One region of the Aliivibrio fischeri ATCC 7744 genome, then DNA from elsewhere that is predicted to be linked to it. Evidence: riboswitches for the same ligand, from Rfam matches in the RefSeq annotation. Region 1 holds a riboswitch; each other region holds the start of a gene.

Region 1 (8,018 bases):
AAACAAAGTTTACTTTACCGCTTGTAAATATTGCGTTAATTCTGGTGGATTTTCTTGAGTAAGCAAACCAGAAATACGTCCGTGACTCAGCACTTTTTGTTGGCAAATAAAAGCATAATGAGAAGCAAGGGCTTTTGCATCTTGTAAACTGTGCGTCACCATTAAAACGGTTAATTTTTCACTCTTTATCAACGCCTGAATTAACACAATCATTTCTTCCCTTAAGATAGGGTCAAGCGCTGAAAATGGCTCATCCAATAATAAGACAGGTTTTTGCTGAACTAAACATCGGGCTAAGGCTACACGTTGCTTTTGTCCTCCAGATAACTGCTCAGGCAAACGTTGCAGCAAATCATCAACCCCAACTTGGCGAGCCGCATCATAATTCGTTTTTTTATCTTTCTCATTTAAACGTAAATTAGGCTTAATACCCAAGCCAATATTCTCAGCAACAGATAAATGAGCAAAAAGGTTATGCTCTTGAAATAACATAGATAAAGGACGTTGATGAGGAGCAAGTGAAAGCTGTGATTCGTTATTTATTGTAATATCACCACTTTCAGGTTCAATAAAACCTGCCAATAAGCTCAATAAGGTACTTTTACCAGCTCCACTAGGACCTAAAATAGCAACAACGCTTCCCTGCTCTACATTCAAATCGAACTCAAACAAATCAGTATAATATCGATATTTCACATCAGAAAAACGCAGCATTACTGTTTCCTTTTCTTTGATAAAAATAGCCATTCAACAACAACAAACACACCCACACTCAATAATAAAAGGCTCAATGAAATAACGGCTGCCGCTTCCATCTGATAACTGCCAAGCAATTGAAATAAATAGAGTGGTAGCGTTCTAAAATCTTGGCTACCAAACAAGGCAATCGCACTTAAATCACCAACAGACATAATAAAAGCAATAGAAAAAGCATGAGCAAAAGGTTTTCTTAATGCTTTCCATTCAATCACTCTAAACCGTGACAATCCGTACAATCCCAAACTTGCACACAGTAAATGATACTGCTGTGCAATATGCAACAAAGGTTGAGCTAATGTTTTTATTACGTAAGGTAATGCCATTAATGCATTGACTAAGATGACAATCCAAATAGCGATACTAAAGACATCGGTTATGTTTCTTAATAATAAAAAAAGCCCCGTACTGATCACCAACCCTGGCGTGACTAAAATCATCACACCAATCAGATCTAACTTATCTGCTAATAATCTTTTTTGTTTTAAACGTAAAGACCGAGTTGTATGTAAAAGCAGAACACCAAGAAGTAATGCAATCACAGCGGCACCAAAGGCCACAATTAAAGAGTTGATTAATGCAGACCAAAACTCCGATGATGTGATGACAACAAATAATTGTGAATTAAGCCCACTAAGGACAACCATAAATAAGGGCGGTAACATAAAAATCCCTAAAACCGTTATCCACGCCCAGTCCCACCACCTTGCTCTATTGGTATCTTGATATAAAACCACCTGTGATAACGATGCTGAATCAACAGAAACTGATTTTGAGAACCGTTGAATACACAATGATAATAATCCACATAATAACATTTGCCATAAAGCCAAAATGGCACCTGATTGCAAATCAAAATCAAACTTAATTGCTTGGTATATTGCTAACTCTATTGTTGTGGACTTAGGGCCACCACCTAGCGCCATTACGGTAGCAAAACTCGTAAAGCAAAGCATAAAGACCAACCCAGCAACATGTGGCAATTGCTGTTTTATTCTTGGCCATGCAACAAGACGATACTTACTCCACCCCATTAATCCAAGGTGTGCAGATAACTGATGTTGTTCAATGGAAATAGAATCTAATGATTGCAGTAAGAGCCGAGTTGCAAAAGGGAAATTAAAAAAAACATGAGCCAATAAAATACCATTTAGGCCATAAATCGAAAATGGCAAAGAAGATCCAAACCAAGCAAAAGCATCAGCAATTAATCCACTATTTCCATAAATAGCCAATAAACCAAAAACACCAACAAGCACAGGTAACACTAATGTGGTTGCACAGAGCTTTAGCAGTAACCCTCGACCTATAAATTGACGGCGAGATAAAGCATAGGCTGTTGGTATAGCTAAACCAACGCTGATTATTGTTGATAAAAATGCTTGATATAAACTAAATTGAGTGATGTAGCGGTAATATGGATCAGACCAAATAATACGTAAGTCTAAACTCGGTGATTCAATTAAAAGTGCACTAATTGCACCACCAACAAAGCAGAGAATAGTTGCCGCAACGATATAACCGATGAAAGGCGTAGAATTAAAGAGAGTTCGAGATTTCATGAAATAAGATAAAGGAGCACTATTGGCTCCTTATTACACCAATTAAAAAGTTAATGCATGTTGCCATTCACGAATCCAAGATTTTCGCTTTTGTGCGATATCTTCAGAGCTGAATGATAATGCTTTATTAGGAACCGTCAGTGTTTCAAATCCCTTTGGTAACTCAATTTGAGTGACTGGATACATCCAATTCCCTGTTGGCATCGCAGATTGAAACTCATCACTTAATATGAATGCTAAAAACTCATCGGCAAGTTTATTGTGCTTTGTTGATTTCACTTTTGCAGCCACCTCAACTTGAGTGTAATGGCCTTCTGAAAAATTAGCTGCTACAAATCGTTGATCATTCTCAGCAATAATATGATAAGCAGGAGATGTTGTATAAGATAAAACGAGATCCGACTCCCCCTCTAAAAACATACTATAAGCTTCTGACCAACCTTTTGTGACTGTCACTGTTTTTTTAGATAGTTGCTTCCATGCTTGAGCGGCATCGTCACCATATACGGACTTCATCCAAAGCAATAAACCTTGTCCCGGTGTTGAAGTTCGAGGATCTTGATAAATCACTTTTAAATCGTCGCGCTGTTCAACCAACTCTTTTAGACTCTTTGGAGGATTAGTTACTTTCTCTTTGTTGTAAACAAAAGCAAAATAACCAAAGTCATAAGGAATAAACGTTGTATCACTCCACCCATTAGGTAAATGTACCGAACTTGTATCTATTTGATGTTGAGCGAGTAACCCCGTTTTTTTCGCTTCCGCCATTAAGTTATTATCTAAACCCAATACAATATCAGCTTTAGCATTCTTTCCCTCAAGACGTAGACGATTCAAAATTGATACGCCATCATCTAATGCAACCAACTCTAAATTACAGCCACATTTAGCTTCAAATGCCGCTTCAACTTTAGGTCCTGGGCCCCAATCCGCTGCAAATGAATCATAAGTGTATACCGTTAGTGTTTCTGATGCGGATACAGAAAAAGAAGATATGCTTGCTAATGCAATAGCGAGAGATAGCTTTTTAACTGGAAATGAAGTTACTGTTGTTTTCATTATGCGCTCTTTCGTCCTTTTGAGCGGCACAGGCTAGAGTTGAAATACTCATAGGAGAATGTCATCTCAATTCCTACGCCAGCATTATCTGGTTCAGGTGATACGGGTTTAAATGAACATTATCCAATCTTCATTAATCTCAGCCAAAGCTCCCCGATGAGAAGTCGTATTGTAAGTGTGAATAGCTTAATGAGCCAGAGCTTTTATTGTGCAGCTATCGATGGTCATAACCCCAGCGAGGTACAAGCCCTTGCTCTACACCTAAATGATCCAAAATTCTTGCTACCATAAAATCAATTAAATCTTCAATGGATTTAGGTTGATGATAAAAACCTGGGGCCGCAGGCATAATTGTCGCCCCTATTTGCGATAACTTAAGCATATTCTCTAAATGTAATGTTGAGAATGGCGCCTCTCGAACCACAAGAATCAGCTGACCTCGTTCTTTTAAAACCACATCAGCCGCTCTTTCGATTAAATTATCAGAAATACCATGAGCAATTGAAGCAACACTACCAGCTGAACATGGGCAGACAATCATTTGTTTAGGTGCAGCAGAACCAGAAGCTACTGGAGAAAACCAGTCTTCTTTACCACAAACAGTTAGCTTATCTGCATTACAACCTAAGTGTTCAACTAATGCCGCTTTCATAGCATCAGGTCCACTTGGTAATTTCAAATCATGTTCTGTCGCCATTACAACTCTAGCAGCAGAAGAGATAAGAAAATACACGTGATAATCAGCAGCAAGTAAACACTCGAGCAAACGCAATCCATAAGGCGCTCCTGAAGCCCCTGTCATAGCTAACGTAATTGCTTTTTGCTTACTCATGTTAATCCACCATTTCTATATGTTTTACGGCATCACCTAAGCGTGAAAGCAATTTACCGTGAATACCTTCAAAGCCACCATTGCTCATTACCAAAATTTGATCGCCTGGCTGTGCTTCGTTCACTATCATATCAACGAACGCATCAATGTTATTATGCGTGTGAGCAGGTTGAGTACATTGTTGTGCAACGTCATCAACTGACCATGCGATATTATCTGGTTGATAAAGATAAACTGAATCTGCGGCATGCAATGAAGCCGCTAATGTATCTTTATGAACGCCAAGCTTCATTGTACTTGAGCGAGGTTCTAATACGGCAATAATCTTTTTATCACCGACTTTATTACGTAGACCATTTAATGTTAGATCAATAGCTGTTGGGTGATGAGCAAAGTCATCATAAACCGTCACACCATTTACTTCGCCTTTCAACTCAAGACGACGCTTAGTATTGATAAATTTACCCAAAGCTTCACAAGCTAAATCAGGGGTAACACCCACGTGGCGAGCAGAAGCAACGACCATAAGCGCGTTACTTACGTTGTGATCGCCAACTAAGTCCCAATTAACTTGCCCAACGTTTTCACCCTCAAAATATACATCAAACTGACTACCATCTTTTTGAAGTTTGATGGCTTTCCATTGACCATCTTCACCAGTGAACTCTAATTCACTCCAGCAGCCTTGTTCTAATACTTGCTCTAAAGGTTTATCTTGCTTAGGTGCAAAAATGCGACCAGTACTTGGCACCGTTCTGATTAAGTGATGGAATTGACGCTGAATCGCAGCCAAATCATCAAAAATATCGGCATGGTCAAACTCAAGGTTGTTTAATACAAGCGTACGAGGACGGTAATGAACAAACTTTGAACGCTTATCAAAAAAAGCACAGTCATATTCATCTGCTTCAACAACAAAGAACATGCTTTCACCTAAGCGAGCTGACTCACCAAAATTGCCTAATACACCGCCAACTAAGAAGCCTGGCTTATAACCACACTCTTCTAGTACCCAAGCTAACATACTTGATGTTGTTGTTTTACCGTGTGTACCAGCAACCGCCATCACCCAACGATCTTGCAGTAAAAACTCTTGTAACCACTGAGGACCAGATGTGTATTTAAGATTTTTATCTAATACATATTCAACACATGGATTTCCACGACTCATGGCATTACCAATGACGACTAAATCAGGTGCAGGGTCTAATTGGCTTGGATCAAAGCCTTCAATAATCTCAATGCCTTGAGACTCTAATAATGTGCTCATTGGTGGATAAACGTTAGCATCACAACCAGTTACTTTATGTCCGAGTTGACGTGCTAGTGTTGCAGCGCCACCCATGAATGTTCCACAAATTCCAAGGATATGAATATGCATAATAAAAACCGTCTTATATTAAATTAAGTGAGCAACTTTTATACAAAGTTACTTCAATACTCTTAAAAAGTTCTATGCTATAGAATGAATTACAGCAAACAGTAACACAACTATTATAAAAATAAATCAGTACCTGACCCGACTTCGCGTTGATATCTAATAACAGAGAATTAAAGGAATAACTATGTCTGAAATAAGAACTTTAGGTGAGTTCATTGTTGCGAAACAACATGACTTCCCTCATGCCAGTGGAGAACTCTCTTCATTAATCGGTTCCATAAAATTAGCCGCCAAAATTGTAAACCGTGAAATTAATAAAGCAGGTTTAGTTGATATCACTGGTGCCTCTGGTGAAGAGAATATTCAAGGTGAACAACAACAAAAATTAGATGTTTACGCCAACGATAAGTTTAAAGCAGCACTTGAAGCTCGTGACCAAGTGTGTGGCGTTGCTAGTGAAGAAGAAGATGAAGCGGTTGCTTTCAATAAAGAGCTCAACCAAAATGCAAAATACGTTGTGTTGATGGATCCATTGGATGGGTCTTCAAACATTGATGTGAATGTTTCTGTTGGTACTATCTTTTCTATTTACCGCCGAATTTCACCAATAGGAACACCCGCCACTGAAGAAGACTTCCTACAACCGGGACACAAACAAGTCGCTGCTGGTTACATTATTTATGGCTCATCAACCATGCTTGTTTATACAACAGGAAATGGTGTTCATGGTTTTACTTACGACCCTTCACTTGGAGTTTTCTGCTTATCCCACGAAAATATGCAAGTCCCAAAAGATGGCAACATCTATTCAATAAATGAAGGTAACTACATTCGCTTTCCTGAAGGCATTAAGCAATACCTTAAATTTTGCCAAGAAAGTAAACCTGAAGATAATCGTCCCTATACCTCTCGATATATCGGTTCTTTAGTTGCAGATTTCCATAGAAACCTTTTAAAAGGTGGTATTTATCTATACCCAAGCACTCAAGCCTACCCCAATGGAAAATTAAGATTACTTTATGAATGCAATCCTATGGCAATGTTAATTGAGGAAGCGGGTGGTAAAGCGACAGATGGTGAACAGCGTATCTTAGATATAAAACCAAGTGAACTGCATCAACGGGTGCCTTTCTTTGTTGGTTCAACAAATATGGTCGATAAGGTTCATGCGTTTTTAGATGAATGGCGAGACTAATTAATAAATTAAAACAGTAATCTATAATGTACAGATACAAAAAAACCGAGTCCTAAGACTCGGTTTTTTCTTAAAGCTTATTCTGATTACTCAGCGTCTGCTTCTACTTCTGGGCGATCTACAAGCTCAATGTATGCCATTGGAGCTTTGTCACCTGCACGGAAACCGCACTTCAGAATACGAGTGTAACCACCAGCACGTTGTGCAAAGCGTGGACCTAACTCGGTGAATAGTTTTGCTACAACTTCGTTATCACGAGTGCGAGCAAATGCTAGACGACGGTTAGCAACACTGTCAGTCTTAGCTAATGTAATCAAAGGCTCAACTACGCGACGTAGCTCTTTTGCTTTTGGCAAAGTCGTCTTGATAATTTCGTGACGAACTAATGAGCTAGCCATGTTGCTAAACATCGCTTTGCGATGGCTGCTGTTGCGGTTGAGTTGACGACCACTCTTACGATGGCGCATGACCTAATCCTTCTAACTAGATAATTAGTGAACTGATTAATCTTCAGCGATAGACGCTGGTGGCCAGTTCTCTAGGCGCATACCTAAAGAAAGTCCACGTGAAGCTAGAACATCTTTAATTTCAGTTAAAGATTTCTTACCAAGGTTTGGAGTCTTAAGTAACTCAACCTCAGTGCGCTGCACCAGATCACCAATGTAGTGAATCGCTTCTGCTTTCAAACAGTTAGCAGAGCGAACCGTTAGTTCAAGATCGTCTACAGGACGCAGTAGGATCGGATCGAACTCTGGCTTCTCTTCTTTCTCTTCAGGAACACGTACATCACGAAGATCTACGAATGCATCCAGTTGTTCAGCTAAAATTGTAGCTGCACGACGGATAGCTTCCTCAGGATCAAGCGTACCATTTGTTTCCATATCGATAACAAGTTTGTCTAAGTCAGTACGTTGCTCAACACGTGCCGCTTCAACCGCGTAAGAAATTTTATCTACTGGGCTGTAAGTTGCATCGACAAGCAGACGACCAATTGGACGCTCATCTTCTTCAGTATGGATACGAGCTGTTGATGGTACGTAGCCGCGACCACGCTCTACCTTGATTCTCATGCTGATTTCAGCATTGTCATCAGTCAAGTGGCAGATTACGTGCTCTGGGTTCGCAATCTCAACATCACCATCATGGGTGATGTCACCTGCAACAACAGGGCCTGCACCAGACTTGTTAAGAGTAATGATAACTTCATCTTTACCCTCAACCTTAACGGCTAGG
Region 2 (8,018 bases), 250 kb from region 1:
TCTCGGTTCTTGGATTTGAGTCTTTAACACGTTGTCCTATCGACAAACGTCTGATCAATGTTGATATGCTAAATCGCCCAGAGTTAGCGTGGTTGAATAACTATCATCAGAAAGTCTGGAATGAAGTTAGCCCTCTTGTTGATGGCGAAGTAAAAGAGTGGCTTAAACAAGCGACAGCTGAATTAAGCTACGAAAGCTAATTCATTAAAACACGATAAAGAAAATGCCACGTATCTATTTGTATTAAAGAGCAAACGTGGCATTTTTTATGTTGTTTCACGTGAAACATCAATTTGAATAACTTCTATCCCAGTCCTTCCAAACTGGTTCAAACCCCCTCGCTTGTACCGCTAAAGAAACAGATTCAGCAGATCGTTCATCACTAATAGAAAACTGTTCAAGCTCTTGGTCATCATTTGCATAACCACCCGGTTGTGTTTTCGATGCAGCGGATATTGATGTGATACCTAATGGCAATACATTATCTCTAAAATGTTCAGACTCTCGAGTGGACAATGACAGTTCAACCTCGGGGTTTAACAACCGATAAGCACAAATTAATTGCACCAGTTGTTTGTCACTCATTATTGATTTTGATTGCAGCGCACCTTCACATGGTCGCAATCTTGGAAAAGAAATAGAGTAACGAGTCTGCCAATATCGACGCTCTAAATAATCCAAATGCGCTGCCACAAAAAAGCAATCTGTTCGCCACTCTTCTAGCCCAATAAGCGCCCCAATTCCAATCTTATCAATGCCCGCTTCTGCCAATCGATCTGGCGTTTCTAATCTAAATTTAAAATCGGTTTTATTTCCACGAAGGTGATGCTCCGCATAAGTAGATGGATGATACGTTTCTTGATACACCATCACCGCATCCAAACCTAAGGTTTTTAATTCTGCATACTCTTCTTGTTCTAAAGGCTGAACTTCCATTGCGAGATAATTAAACGACTGCTTTATCTGCGGTAATGTTTGACGAAAGTAATTCATCCCAACTTTGGTTTCATGTTCTCCCGTTACCAAAAGAACACTATCAAAATTCATCGCTTTAATCGCCCTCACTTCCTGTGCAACCTCATCTTGGTTGAGCGTCTTTCTCTTAATGCGATTCTCCATTGAGAAGCCACAATAAGTACATGCATTCGCGCAAAGATTAGAAAGATACAAAGGAATATAAAAACCAATCGTATGACCAAAACGTTGGCGAGTTAATCGTGCAGACTCTTGAGCCATTTGTTCAAGATAGCTTTCTGCAGCAGGAGAAATTAAGGCTTTAAAATCTTCAAGATCTCGTTTGGATTTACTTAGCGCTCTTTCAACATCATGATGCGTTTTACTATAGATAGAGAGTTTAACCTCATCCCAATGTAACTTTTCCCATTCATCAGTAAATGTCATTTCATTCACCTTAATCAAGAAATGCCGTTAATGGACTAGAAGCAACAGCTTGAGTATTAACTGCCGCCAACCCATTTTCATAAGCTAATCGGCCAGATTGCACCGCTAATTTAAATGCAGTTGCCATTGCGATTGGATTTCTTGCCGCAGCAATCGCAGTGTTCACAAGCACAGCATCAGCCCCCAGTTCCATTGCCAAAGCAGCATGATATGGCGCACCAATACCAGCGTCAACCACTACAGGTACTCGAGCTTGGTCAATAATAATCTCTAAAAAGTCACGACTGACAATGCCTTTATTTGAACCAATAGGCGCACCTAGTGGCATAACAGCAGCACAGCCAACCTCTTCTAGTCGCTTACATAAAACGGGATCAGCATGACAATATGGCAAGACAATAAACCCTTGTTTCACTAACTCTTCTGCTGCGGTTAATGTTTCAATTGGATCAGGCATTAAGTATTTGGGATCAGGGTGAATTTCCAATTTAAGCCAATTTGTGCCCAATGCTTCACGAGCCAGTTGTGCGGCGAAAATAGCCTCACGAGCATTTTTAGCACCAGACGTATTGGGTAATAAGTTAATTCCTGCATCCACAATCGGCTTTAATATATTGTCTTCAGGGTTATTCACTTCAACACGTTTTAACGCCATTGTTGATAATTCAGAACCAGACTCTATAAGTGCCTTTTGCATAACACTAGCACTTGGAAACTTTCCTGTTCCGGTAAATAAACGTGATCTAAACGTCTTATCTCCGATGGTTAATAAGTCATTCATGTTAACCTCCAGCGATTGCTTGAAATAAAGAGATGGATTCACCCTGTGATAACCCACGCTTTTGCCACTCTGATCTCGGTATTATCTGATTGCTGATTGCAACTGCACATCCCTGTGTATCAATACCATGGTATTCTAAAAATGAAGATAATGTATGCGTGACCTCAACTCGATAAGACACACCATTAAGTTCTATTGACATTAAATCACTCATGACAAGTCTCTCCCTTTGAGTGTGTTTCACGTGAAACATCATTGCTTACTGTTGAAGCACAGATTGAACATTGGCTGTCTTTTGGAATTGTTATCGATGACCAAGTCAAAAAGCGGCCATCAAACTGATGAATGGTGTCCCATTTCATGTAACTCGGTTGAGTAAGGTATTTAATGGTTTCTAATGCCTGTAAGTTTCCTATCATGCCTACCACCGGTCCCACAATTCCGAACGACTGACAGTTTTGTGTTTGGTGGCTTTCAGTAAAAGGAAATAAACAGTGATAGCACGACGTGTTTTTTTCCGTGACCTGATTTGAAAACAACATTAGCTGCCCTTGCCATCCAATTGCTGCACCAGAAATAAGTGGAACGTTATGCTTTACACATGCCGCATTAGTTTCATGACGTGTTGGCAAATTATCAGAGCAATCCAAAACAACGTCGACTTGATTAATAAAACGGGATAACTCTGGCTCTGTTAACTTATGGCTGATCACTTCAATATGAGTTGTACCATTCAACCCTTTAAGTTGCAGTGCCATTGCCATCGCTTTATTTTGATTTAGGTTGTTATCGCGATACACCACTTGTCGCTGTAAGTTGCTTAATTCAACTTTGTCTCCATCGGCAATGATTAATGTACCGATACCAGAAGCGGATAAATACATTCCAACCGAAGAACCCAATCCGCCACAACCGATGATGAGAACCGTACTATTTCTTAATGCTATTTGCCCTTTATCACCAATATCAGGCAACATAATTTGACGGCTATAACGCAGAAAATCTTGGTCACTTAACCCTTCCATTAACTGGTTACTCATAAGCAACCTCCTGTAGATTTCCTCTTCTTGGTTCAGAAATAATGGCGTTAAATTTCTCGACGGCCTGCTCTGTATCCTCAGCCTCAGTAATCGCTCGAACTACCGCAATACTATCAACACCGGTTTGCCACACATCATTAGCAACGGAGAGATCAATACCGCCAATCGCAACGGTCGGAATGTCTCCAGCTAATTGTTGATTCTTTGCAAGATTGGTCAAACCTTGTGGTTGTGATGGCATCTCTTTCGTTGGTGTCGGAAAAATATGACCAAGCGCTAAATAGCTTGGATTTAGGGCTTTTACTTTTAATAGTTCACTATCATCGTGTGTCGACAAACCAAGACAAATATTCGCCTCAGCAATCGCCTGTAAATCAGCAACCTCTATGTCTTCTTGTCCAAGGTGAATACCAAATGCTTTGTGCTTAATAGCTAACTGCCAATAGTCATTGATGAACACCTGAGCATCATATTCACGGCCAAGCCTAATCGCTTTTATAACCTGTTGCTCTAAGTCTGCTTGTTCTGGATTCTTAATTCTCAATTGGATTGTCTTTACATCGAGCTTTAATAATTTTTCTATCCACGACACATCATCAACTACGGGATATAAACCAAACTTACTTTTATCAATATTAGGGAATGCAAACATTGCTGTCTCACCTCAATTCCGTATACAAAACTAAGAGATGTTCCACGTGAAACATCCCTTATTATCATCGTTATTCAGCTTCAACTGCAGGATGATAAAGTTCAGACCCAGACGCTTTAAACTCTTCTGACTTTTGACGCATCCCTTCTAGAGGGTCATCTATCATCTTAATTTCGATTGCTTGGTCTAAAGCAACTTGTTCCGAATCTTTAGCGTACTCTCTGACTTCTTGTGAGATCTTCATTGAGCAGAACTTAGGCCCACACATTGAACAAAAGTGAGCAACTTTGCCCGATTCTTGCGGTAAGGTTTCATCGTGATATTCACGAGCGGTAATAGGATCAAGAGACAGATTAAACTGGTCTTCCCAACGGAATTCAAAGCGGGCTTTTGATAAGGCGTTATCACGAATTTGTGCACCCGGATGACCTTTGGCTAAATCGCCTGCGTGTGCTGCTAACTTATAAGTAATCAAGCCTGTCTTCACATCGTCTTTATTTGGTAACCCTAAGTGTTCTTTTGGCGTTACGTAACACAACATGGCACAGCCATACCAACCAATCATGGCAGCACCAATGCCTGAAGTAATGTGATCATATCCAGGAGCAATATCTGTCGTTAGTGGGCCTAATGTATAAAATGGCGCTTCATGACAATGTTTAAGTTGTTCATCCATATTCTCTTTAATCATGTGCATAGGAACATGACCTGGACCTTCAATAATGACTTGAACATCGTATTCCCACGCAACTTTAGTTAGCTCACCTAAAGTGCGTAATTCAGCAAATTGCGCTTCATCATTAGCGTCAGCAACAGAGCCCGGACGCAAGCCATCACCCAAAGATAAAGCCACATCGTATTTAGCACAAATTTCACAGATCTCACGGAAGTGTGTATAAAGGAAGCTTTCTTGGTGATGAGCAAGACACCACTTAGCAATAATAGAGCCGCCACGAGATACAATCCCTGTGACACGTTTTGCTGTCATTGGTACATAGCGAAGCAATAAACCAGCGTGAATGGTAAAGTAATCAACCCCCTGTTCAGCTTGTTCGATTAAGGTATCTCGCATCACTTCCCAGTTAAGGTTTTCGGCTACACCATTCACTTTTTCTAGCGCTTGATACATTGGAACCGTGCCAATTGGGACAGGGCTATTACGTAGAATCCACTCACGAGTTTCATGAATATTTCGACCCGTAGATAAATCCATCACCGTATCACCGCCCCAACGCGTTGACCAAACTAGCTTCTCCACTTCTTCTTCAATTGATGAACTCACCGATGAGTTACCAATATTAGCGTTAACTTTAATTAAGAAATTACGACCAATGATCATTGGTTCTGCTTCTGGATGGTTTATGTTTGATGGGATAATTGCGCGCCCTTCAGCAACCTCTTTACGCACAAATTCAGGTGTGATTTCTTTCGGTAAGTTAGCCCCAAAACTATGGCCAGGATGTTGGTGATTAAGTTGCTCATCTGCAAACTTTTGACGACCCATGTTTTCACGAATCGCTATATATTCCATTTCAGGAGTAATGATTCCCTGACGCGCATAATGCAGTTGAGTAACACACTGGCCTTGTTTAGCACGGCGAATCGTTGGGAGATTTCCATAACGAAGTTCATCAAGAGTTTCATCCGCTAAACGCTCTTGCGAATAAACAGAGCTCACGCCATCAAGTAACTCGGTATCATTTCGCTCTTCTATCCATTCTTGACGCAACTTAGGTAATCCTCTATATACATCGATATCGTAGCTTGGATCGGTATACACACCTGAAGTGTCATAAACTTGGATAGGTTCATTTGGTTCAAAAATTGGTGATTCTTTGGTACCACCAACTAAACTGTCAGCTAATGAAATCTCTCGCATAGGAACGCGAATATCAGGACGAGAGCCTTCAATATAGACTTTATTTGAATTTGGATATGGTTGAACCGATAACGATTCAATATTGGTTTTAGCATCTAAACGTGCTTGTTTACGGCTTGACGACATAGCAAAATTCCTTGATAAAAATAGAATAATTGCTTGCCGGATTTGAGTTGTAGCAAGAGGTTCTTAGTTTGTGCTGCAGAGAATATCTGTCTGTACTGTTATGCCCACAAGTTAAAAAGAATAAAAGCAGCTAAAATTCAGCTACGTCTGTACCTTTCAATCTGTAGATATGGTTTCATAAACTAAGATGTAAATTGTCTCTTGTTCCCTTCGCAGGTATTAGCCTGATCAGGTTCTACGGATCCCGCACTGCGGTCTCAGCTCGTACTTTAAAAAGCACTAAGCACTCCGACAAGTTTCCTTCAGATCGTTGAATCAAAATCTGAACGTATTCGGAGTATAAAGAAAGTATGCAAGAAATGAAATGGAAGAGAAAAAAGTTATCAAGTGGTTGGCTGAGTTTGTGAGTGAGCGCATATAGAGTTTTACATATCGACAATCCATATTAAACCTTGTGTGCTTCGCAGCAAAAAACCACCTTTGTCATCGGTAGATCTTACACCACCAAATACAATGTTCTTTTTTGTGGAGAAGTACATTAGGTTCGAATCCTCTCCCACAAGGCATATTGAACCTTGTGTGCTTCGTAACAAAAAACCACCTTTGTCATCCGTAGCTCTTACACCAACAAATACAGTGTTATTTTTTGTGGAGAAGCACATTAGGTTCTAATTATCTCTACCAAGTTCTAATCTAGATAAACCACCATGTTTCACGTGAAACTATTTGTCTTTTTTAGTTAGCTTATTCGCTAGGTGTTTTAATGACGATGAATTATGTTCACGATATGACCCTATTTTATTTAGGCCGTCATGATCACGACCATGCTCTAATGTTTTAGAAACAGCAACACGTTGCGAAGAGTAAATACCGGTATGACCACTAAAGTAATAAGCCGTATAACACGCTAATGCGAAATAAGGTAAATACTCAGCACCAAACAATTCTACGCCCATAATCGTACAAGCTAATGGTGTATTGGTTGCAGCTGCAAATACCGCAAGGAAACCCAGAGCAGCAAATAAATCAATCGGAGCCCCCATAACCCAACCTAAGAAGTTACCTAACGTAGCACCAACAAAAAACAACGGTGTTACTTCACCACCTTTATAACCAGCAGCAAGAGTAATCGCAGTTAATACCAGTTTTAAAATCCAGCTATACCACTCTGCTCCACCTTCGGTAAATGCAGAAGTAATACTCACACCACCATCACGACTTGGATAAACACCAATACCAATGTAATCATAGTTGCCAAGTAATTGCGTAATGATGATGACCATCAAACCACCCACAACGACAATCAAATATGGGTTTTTTAGTGTTGCATTAAACAGATCTTTAAAGCCATGAGTCAACTCACCAAACAAATAACCAGCAATACCAAAACCAATTGCAGCAATAATCACTTTAGCCATTAATAAAAGATCGATATCAACAGCATGACCAAACAAGGTGCTAACCTGATCAAAGTTAATTAAATAATGCGTATGATGGGCACCCCAAGCCGAAGCGACCACATTAGCTAAGATAGCAGCCAATAGCGCAGGAATGATGGCATTGAACTTAATACGCCCAATAAACAACACTTCAAGAGCAAAGATGGCTCCAGTAAAAGGCGTTCCAAAAATAGAAGCAAAACCAGCGGCAACACCTGCGGTTAGCATCATTTTTCGGTCATCTTCAGATAGCTTAAAGACTTTAGATAACCAATCGGTTGTTGCACCACCAATTTGAACAGCCGTACCTTCACGACCAGCAGAGCCACCAAATAAATGCGTTATCACCGTAGTAAATAACACTAATGGCCCCATTCTTACTGGAACACCTTCCCCAGCTTGGTGGATTTCATCCATAATTAAGTTATTACCGCCCGCCGAATTTTTACCCCAATTTCGGTAGCTATAAACAATAGCTAAACCCGCAACTGGTAATAAATAAATCAGCCATGGATTCGCAATGCGAGCTTGCGTCGCTTCACTTAGTAACCATAAGAAAAATGCGTTAAATGACCCTACCAATAAAGCAACAGGTAGAATTAGTAATGACCAACGAGCTACTTGAAATAAGTTTTGAAAATTTCGATTAAGAGGATGTGCCATGGATCTCTATCTTTAAATAATGGTTAAACAAAAGGAT
Region 3 (8,018 bases), on a different replicon from region 1:
TATTGGTGGTATCAGCCGCACTATTCAGTGCTGGATTTCTTGTTATGCTTGCGTACTTTGCTGGTATGTTGTTTTTAGATAAAGCGCCTATTGAAATGTATTATCGTGCAGAAGAAAGTCGTGAACATACCGTAAAAAACAAGCCATGGCAGGCTGGGCAATCTGCATCAGAGGTGATTAAGCGTGTAGATCGTGATATGGCGAGAATGGAAGAAAAAATTCGTCGTATGGAAGGTTATGTAACTTCTTCTGAATATAAAGTACGTAAAGAGTTTCGTAACTTATAACCTTATTTATAACAAAGTAATACCTTGTTCATGGAGTGTTCAGATTAGGTTCTGTACACTCCACTTTGTATAAATGAATAAAGTGAGAACAATAAATGAGTAAATTAGCTAAAGAAATGAACAGATGGGTTAGTCGTAGTATGGATCGCTATGTGAAATTGGCTGTCACAGGACTTTCTCGTGCAGGTAAGACTGCATTTATCACCTCTTTAGTTAATCAATGCTTGCATGCCTCTACAAGTGACAAGCTACCCTTGTTATCTGCGAGTCGTGAAGGGCGATTGATTGGAGCCAAACGAGTTCCGCAATCTAACTTATCTATTCCAAGCTTTACTTATGACGACGGAATGGATTCACTGTTATCTGATCCACCAACTTGGCCAGAACCAACAAGAGACGTTAGTGAGCTACGTTTAGCTATCAAATTTAAACCTAAGTCTGGGGTGCTTAAGCATTTTCAGGACAGCGCAACTCTGTTTGTGGATATTGTTGATTATCCCGGTGAGTGGTTATTAGATCTGCCGTTGTTGGATATGGATTATTTGGCATGGTCAAAGCAACAGCAAGCTAATTTAACAGGGCATAGAAAAGTGCTTTCAGAGACGTGGTTACAAGAAGCGAAACAGTTAGATCCTCTGGCACCTGTTGATGAAAAACAATTGGCATGTATTGCTGATGCATTTACTGATTATTTGCATACTTGTAAAGATGAAAAAGGACTGCACTGGGTACAACCCGGCCGCTTTGTTTTACCAGGGGAACTTGCGGGTGCTCCAGTTTTGCAATTTTTTCCGTTTATGTTTTTACATAAATACACAGAAGAAGAGTTGGCAAAAGCAAAGAAAGGGTCAAATATTGCTGTGCTCAAGCAACGTTATAAGCATTATCAACAGAATGTGGTTAAAAAGTTCTATAACGATCATTTTCGTCATTTTGATCGCCAGATTGTTTTAGTTGATTGTTTACAACCATTAAATGCAGGGGAAAATTCATTTAATGATATGCGCCAAGCAATAGATCAATTAATGCATAGTTTTCAATATGGCAAGAGTTCATTACTTAAGCGTTTGTTTTCACCGAAAATAGACAAGGTATTATTTGCCGCAACAAAAGCGGATCATGTTACTCCAGAACAACACCCTAATATGGTGTCGTTGCTTCAACAAATGATTTATCAAACATGGCAAGAAACCGCTTATGAAGGAATTAAGATGGAGTGCATGAGCATTGCTTCTATTCAAGCAACAACAGCGGGAATGATTGATGAAGATGGTGAGATCTTTGCGGCAATTTCTGGAATAAATACAGCTCAACAACCAATGATGATGTTTCCTGGAGAAGTACCAAAACGTATACCAAGTAAAGCGTACTGGGAAACAGAACCATTTAATTTTATGAGTTTTCAACCATTAAAAAATGAGAATGATAAACCGTTACAGCATATTCGAATGGATAAAGCGATACAGTTCTTATTGGGAGATAAATTGATATGAGTGAGTTAAAAAAACAGCGTGTTTTTCAATCGCAGGAACTAAAACAACAAGATGTAATTGAATCGCTGAACACTCAAAAATTGTTTAATGATAATGTGACATTTATTCCTCAGAAAACTGAGGATGAAGAGGAGTCAGATAGCTCTGATATAGAAATGTCATTGATAAAAAAGAGAACACATTGGAGTATTAAAACTCTGGTTATTGGTTTTTTAGGTTTAACGCTTTGGCAGAGTATTGATCATGTCATTACTGCAATTCAATCGGCAGATTTTCTTTCATTAGGATGGGCTGGATTAATCAGTTTTGCAGCATTACTGGGTGTGACGGCAATTGGTCGAGAGTTACTGACACTTCGTAAGTTAAAAGATCGTGCAGAGCTTCAAGAACAAGTTACAGAATTGATTGATGGTAATGGCATAGGGCAAGCAAAGGTGTTTTGTGAAGGTTTGGCTAGAAAAAACTTGAAACTTAACCCTATTGAATATACTCGTTGGCAGAACAGTATTGAACCACATCACAGCAATGCTGAAGTATTTGAAATGTATGACAGCATGGTCATCTCTGTTCAAGATAAACGAGCAAAAGCGTTAATAAGTAAGCATGCTGGTGAATCTGCTCTAATGGTTGCATTAAGCCCTTTAGCTGTCGTCGATATGTTATTAGTTGCATGGCGTAATATCCGATTAATAGAACAAGTATCAGAAGTTTATGGGGTTGAATTAGGCTACTTGGGTCGCTTGCGCTTGTTTAAAATGGTTCTACAAAATATGGCTTTTGCTGGAGCAACGGAAATAGCAACGGATGTTGGTGTCGATATGCTTTCTACTGGTTTAGCAGGAAAATTATCAACTCGTGCAGCTCAAGGTTTAGGTATTGGTTTAATCACGGCTCGTTTTGGTTTAAAAACCATGAATTTGATGCGTCCATTGCCTTGGATTAATGATGAAGCACCTAAATTATCAGATATGCGTAAAACGATAGTTACTCAGCTGGCATCAAAGCTAGGTACTCAAAATTAAAACTAATTAACATCTTCAGAAAAAATCATACTATTTACAAATCAATTAATGATAGTATGACGTCATTAGTCGGGGAGCCAATAGGCTGAGATCGCAATAGCGAACCCGTTGAACCTGATTCAGTTAGTACTGACGTAGGGAACTAATGGTCCTTTTGACACGATCTTTTTAGATCCGTTTCTTTTGATGAGAGCTTACGCTTATACGTAGGAGTGATCTCATTTGACTGTTTTTCCTAAACGTCAGTTAGGGAAATTAACATGTCTACCTTCACAGAAATAACGTCTTCTAAATCATCCATTCTAAATAAATTAGCAGCAACTCCTATTGTATTAACCATTGCTGGATCTGATAGTGGTGGTGGTGCCGGTATTCAAGCCGATATTAAAGCTATTTCAGCTACAGGGGGTTATTCCTGTTCTGTTCTTACTGCATTAACGGCTCAAAATACTCAAGGGGTAACAGGAATTTATCCAATTAGTGGTGAATTTGTTGAACAACAACTTGATGCCGTTTTTTCTGATTTAAATGTGATTGCCGTTAAAATTGGAATGTTGAGTGACTCAGATATTATTCATTCTGTAGCTAAAAAAATTAAACAATATGGACCTCAATTCCTAGTGGTTGACCCTGTTATGGTAGCAACTAGTGGAGATTTACTTCTTCAAGCATCTGCAATTGATAGCCTTAAGTCCGAACTACTTCCTCTTGCTGATGTAATCACTCCGAACCTCCCAGAAGCGGCAGCATTAATTAATGCAAAAGTGCCAAAAAATGAAGTCGAAATGACTGCAATGATCAATCAACTTCGTCAATTAGGTGCTAAGTCGGTTTTATTGAAAGGCGGGCATCTCGAAGAGGATACCAATAGTACCGATTTACTTATTCTTTCTGATACCGTTGAGCGTTTATCAACGGCACGTATTGAAACTCGCAATACTCATGGAACGGGTTGTACTTTATCTTCTGCGATTGCTTCGTATTTAGCTCAAGGTCATGAATTACAAACCGCTGTGAAATTAGGTAAGCAATACATTACTCAGGCAATTACTCATGCGGATGACTTGAATATTGGTCAGGGGCATGGGCCTGTTAATCATTTTTTTGCGCTGAATGTAAAAGAGTTGCGTGATGAATAACGGCATTGGGGTAATCATTTCTAATGGTACCTTACGATATACCGATAGTCAGAGTCCTATTATTTCAGGATTGAAGATGACGATCCCTAAAGGGAAGTGGACTGCAATTCTTGGAAGAAGTGGCTGCGGTAAAACGTCTATTCTTCGTTATTTAGCGGGATTACTGAAAAATAAAGTCGAATGGTCAGGTGATATCCACATTGATGGGACAGAAAGCATAGAAGGAAAGATTGCTTATATGGCGCAGCAAGACTTATTAATGCCATGGCTAAATGTTATTGATAATGTTTGTTTTGCTAGCAAGTTTTCAGAGGATAGGAAAGAAGATAAGAATCGAGCATTTGAGTTGTTAGAGCTTGTTGGTTTAAAAGGTTTTGAAAGAAGTATGCCGTCACAGTTATCTGGCGGAATGCGTCAGCGGGTGGCGTTAGCTAGGACACTCATGCAAGATAAGCCGCTGGTACTGATGGACGAACCGTTCTCTGCGCTAGATGCGGTTACACGTTATCGTCTACAAAATCTTGCAGCTCAAGTATTAGTAGATAAGACTGTTTTATTGATTACTCATGATCCACAAGAAGCATTAAGATTGAGTGATAGGGTTTATATAATGAAAGGTCAACCCGCTTCTACCATTTCTTTAACGGTTCCAAATACGCCGATACCTAGAAAAATCAATGCAGAACTGGCGGTTCTTCAGCAACAAATAATTGATTCTTTAGAGGTCGATTATGTCTAAATTTATTCTTATAAAGCAACGCTCACCAACGCCAAATCAGGTAAAAGAAAAACCATTACAAAAAAGCATCAGCGCTATGATAAGGAATGTAATTAGTGCGATTGTTATTTTGGGGTTATGGCAATTTATTGTGATGGCTTTTGCTTTACCTAGTTTCATTTTACCTAGTCCATTTAGTGTATTTTCTCAATTAATAGAAAGATACGACGTGTTGCTTGAGCATTCATGGATAACAGCTCAAGAGATCTTACTTGGTCTTGGTTTAGGGCTATCCATGGGATTATTGTTCGCTTTACAAATGTTGTTATTTGATCCACTTAGACGCTGGCTATTACCCATATTAATAGCCAGTCAAGCGGTCCCTGTTTTTGCTATTGCACCTATTTTGATGCTTTGGTTGGGTTACGGTATTGCGTCAAAAGTGGTGATGGCTGCATTAATTATTTTTTTCCCTGTTACTACCTGCTGCTATGACGGCTTACGTAATACCCCGACAGGTTATCTTGATTTAGCTCACACCATGGGAGCCTCTAAGTGGGAAACCCTCAAATACGTTCGTCTTCCTGCGGCTTTACCAACATTGGCTTCAGGTATTCGTGTTGCTGTTGTTGTCGCACCTATTGGAGCTGTCGTTGGGGAATGGGTCGGCTCAAGTAAGGGGGTGGGCTATTTAATGCTGCAAGCAAATGCTCGAATGATGATAGATGAAATGTTTGCTGCGTTATTTATTCTCGCGGGGTTATCTGTCAGTTTGTATTTTTTAGCAGACGCATTAATTAAAAAACTCATACCGTGGCAACACGATAAATAATGTATAAGTAAAAGGACTCAATGAAAAATGAAGAAGGTACTAATTAAAGGCGCTATGACTCTGATCCTTTCTAGCTATTCCATGATAGTAAGTGCTGAAGATAAAACCATAACATTAATGTTGGATTGGTTTGTAAACCCAAATCATGGGCCAGTAGTGGTGGCACAACAAAAGGGCTATTTTAAAGAAGAAGGCTTGAATATTACGATTCAAGAACCAGCGGATCCAAGTATGCCAGCCAAATTGGTTGCTGCAAATAATATCGATCTGGCGATTTCGTATCAAACCAGTTTAACCATTGATGTTGCTGCTGGTTTACCGTTGATTCGCTCAGCTACCTTGATTGCAACCCCTCTGAATACCTTGATGGTACTTGATAATGGAAAAATTAATTCATTGGCTGATTTGAAAGGTAAGAAAATTGGTATTGCGATTGCTGGCAATGAAGAAGCCACAATTGGAACCATGTTAAAAACAGAAAATGTGAATTTTTCGGACGTCAATATTATCAATGTTGGTTGGGCTCTCTCTTCGTCATTAGCATCAGGTAAAGTAGATGCAATTTGGGGGGGATTACGTAATTTCGAAACTAACCAGCTGGCGTTGGAAGGGTATAAAGCGAAATCGTTCTTCCCAGAAGAGCACGGTGTCCCATCGTATGATGAGCTTGTTTTTGTTGCGAATGCTAAAACTTACGATGCAGATGCATTAAAGAAGTTTAACCACGCTATCGAAAAAGCAACGCAATTTATTGTGAATCACCCTGAAGAATCATGGAAGACCTTTATTTCTTATGCGCCAGATACATTAAATAATGAATTAAATAAACGCGCATGGAATGACACACTAACTCGTTTTGCATTGCGTCCATCTGCGGTAGATTTGCAGCGTTATGACCGATTTTCTGACTTCATGTATCGACATCAAATGATAAAAACACAACCAAAAGCACAAGATTTTGTTCCTGTTCTATAAAATTCTATGGAGGAAATATGAACCATCAAGACTTGATTCAAGCGTGTCAAAGCGAATGGAATGAATACACGGAACATAATTTTGTTCAGCAATTAGCACTTGGTGAATTAGCACATTCATCATTTTTACATTATTTAAAACAAGATTTTTTATTCTTGAAGCAATACACCAGAGCTTATGCACTCGCGATTTATAAGGCGAGGACGTTAGCGGAAATGCGAATGGCTTTACCTAGTGTTCAAGCATTATTAGATTCTGAAATTGCACATCATGTCACTTATTGTGGCGAATGGGGGATTTCAGAGCCAGAGATGGAGGCAGAACCAGAAGCCTTTGGTACCGTTGCATATACACGTTTTGTCCTTGATACCGGAATGTCAGGAGATGTGATTGATCTCTATACAGCGCTAGCACCGTGTTCTATTGGTTATGCTGTTATTGGTGCGCAATTATTAGCGAGTGAATCTACCGTATTAGAGGGGAACCCTTACGCGAATTGGATAAAAATGTATGGTGGAGAAGAGTTTCAAAAAGGTGTCGAAAAAAGTGTTAAGCAATTAGATATCCTACTGAATGATATTGAGTTAGAAAGCCAGCGTGGACAGCGTTTATGTCATATTTTTAAAACGGCAACTCGTATGGAAGTGGCATTTTGGCAGCAAGGGTTGGATGACGCATAAAGCGTGTATTAATAAGAATAGGAAAGAGGGTAGTGACAATCATGAACATACAATACATTGTAGAATGCTTGGCTTTATTGCGTGAGAAAAAACCGCTAGTTGTTAATATTACTAATTACGTTGTGATGAATAATACAGCGAATGCTTTGTTAGCATTAGGTGCATCACCTATCATGGCACATAGTCAGCAAGAAATGGCAGAGATGATGAGTTTCTCTGGTGCGCTAGTTATTAACATTGGAACACTAGATAGTGTATGGACACCACGTATGCATTTTGCTGTTGAGCAGGCTAATTTAAATAATAAAGTCGTGGTTCTTGATCCTGTCGGTTGTGGTGCTAGCCAGTTACGAACACAAGTTGCTCGTCAAATAGCTGAAACTGCAAATAAGTTAATTATTCGTGCTAATGCGTCTGAAGTTATCGCTCTCGCTGGTGAAAATGCACAAAGTAAAGGGGTCGATGCATTAGATAGTAGTGATTCGGCTGTGGGAGCGGCGTGTTACGTTGCACAAAAGTATCAATGTAGTGTGGTAATTTCTGGTGAGACAGACTACATCGTAACTCAAGATGCACAATACAAACTGAATAATGGTCATGCAATGATGCCGTTTGTTACAGGTATGGGTTGTACGCACACTGCGTTAACCGGTGCCTTTGCTGCAATCGGTGATGAGTCTGGTGTTGTTGCAACTGCTGTTTTAGGGGTTGCGGGAGAGATTGCAGCAGAGCAATCAGCTGGCCCGGGTAGTTTGCAAATGAACCTATTAGATACGCTCTATCAGTTAGATGAAGAAACACTCACTCGTCGTTTGAAATTAACGGTTAATGCTTAGGTTTTATAGTATGAATAATCCGTATACATTGTATTT

Evidence for each region. Region 1 has a riboswitch for thiamine pyrophosphate ahead of thiB (thiamine ABC transporter substrate binding subunit). Riboswitches for the same ligand answer to the same signal wherever they lie in the genome.
Region 2: another riboswitch for thiamine pyrophosphate. It lies ahead of thiC (phosphomethylpyrimidine synthase ThiC); the one in region 1 lies ahead of thiB (thiamine ABC transporter substrate binding subunit).
Region 3: another riboswitch for thiamine pyrophosphate. It lies ahead of thiD (bifunctional hydroxymethylpyrimidine kinase/phosphomethylpyrimidine kinase); the one in region 1 lies ahead of thiB (thiamine ABC transporter substrate binding subunit).

What each region holds. Positions count from the first base shown of each region.
Region 1 covers NZ_CP092712.1:275,073-283,090, reverse strand. The annotation lists gene thiQ (thiamine ABC transporter ATP-binding protein) at 10-714, opposite strand; gene thiP (thiamine/thiamine pyrophosphate ABC transporter permease ThiP) at 714-2,318, opposite strand; gene thiB (thiamine ABC transporter substrate binding subunit) at 2,361-3,377, opposite strand; TPP riboswitch at 3,431-3,543, opposite strand; gene AVFI_RS01325 (flavin prenyltransferase UbiX) at 3,592-4,209, opposite strand; gene mpl (UDP-N-acetylmuramate:L-alanyl-gamma-D-glutamyl-meso-diaminopimelate ligase) at 4,211-5,590, opposite strand; gene fbp (class 1 fructose-bisphosphatase) at 5,775-6,785, shown strand; gene rplQ (50S ribosomal protein L17) at 6,872-7,252, opposite strand; gene AVFI_RS01305 (DNA-directed RNA polymerase subunit alpha) at 7,289-8,018, opposite strand, start outside.
Region 2 covers NZ_CP092712.1:27,998-36,015, reverse strand. The annotation lists gene AVFI_RS00155 (aminopeptidase P family protein) at 1-200, shown strand, start outside; gene thiH (2-iminoacetate synthase ThiH) at 289-1,401, opposite strand; gene AVFI_RS00145 (thiazole synthase) at 1,412-2,182, opposite strand; gene thiS (sulfur carrier protein ThiS) at 2,184-2,396, opposite strand; gene AVFI_RS00135 (HesA/MoeB/ThiF family protein) at 2,389-3,222, opposite strand; partial or broken gene thiE (thiamine phosphate synthase) at 3,215-3,877, opposite strand; gene thiC (phosphomethylpyrimidine synthase ThiC) at 3,945-5,879, opposite strand; TPP riboswitch at 6,068-6,180, opposite strand; gene AVFI_RS00120 (voltage-gated chloride channel family protein) at 6,602-7,981, opposite strand.
Region 3 covers NZ_CP092713.1:1,407,222-1,415,239, reverse strand. The annotation lists gene pspC (envelope stress response membrane protein PspC) at 1-287, shown strand, start outside; gene AVFI_RS19865 (YcjX family GTP-binding protein) at 383-1,780, shown strand; gene AVFI_RS19860 (YcjF family protein) at 1,777-2,802, shown strand; TPP riboswitch at 2,863-2,960, shown strand; gene thiD (bifunctional hydroxymethylpyrimidine kinase/phosphomethylpyrimidine kinase) at 3,063-3,941, shown strand; gene AVFI_RS19850 (ABC transporter ATP-binding protein) at 3,934-4,680, shown strand; gene AVFI_RS19845 (ABC transporter permease) at 4,673-5,491, shown strand; gene AVFI_RS19840 (ABC transporter substrate-binding protein) at 5,519-6,466, shown strand; gene tenA (thiaminase II) at 6,484-7,146, shown strand; gene thiM (hydroxyethylthiazole kinase) at 7,179-7,982, shown strand; gene thiE (thiamine phosphate synthase) at 7,993-8,018, shown strand, end outside.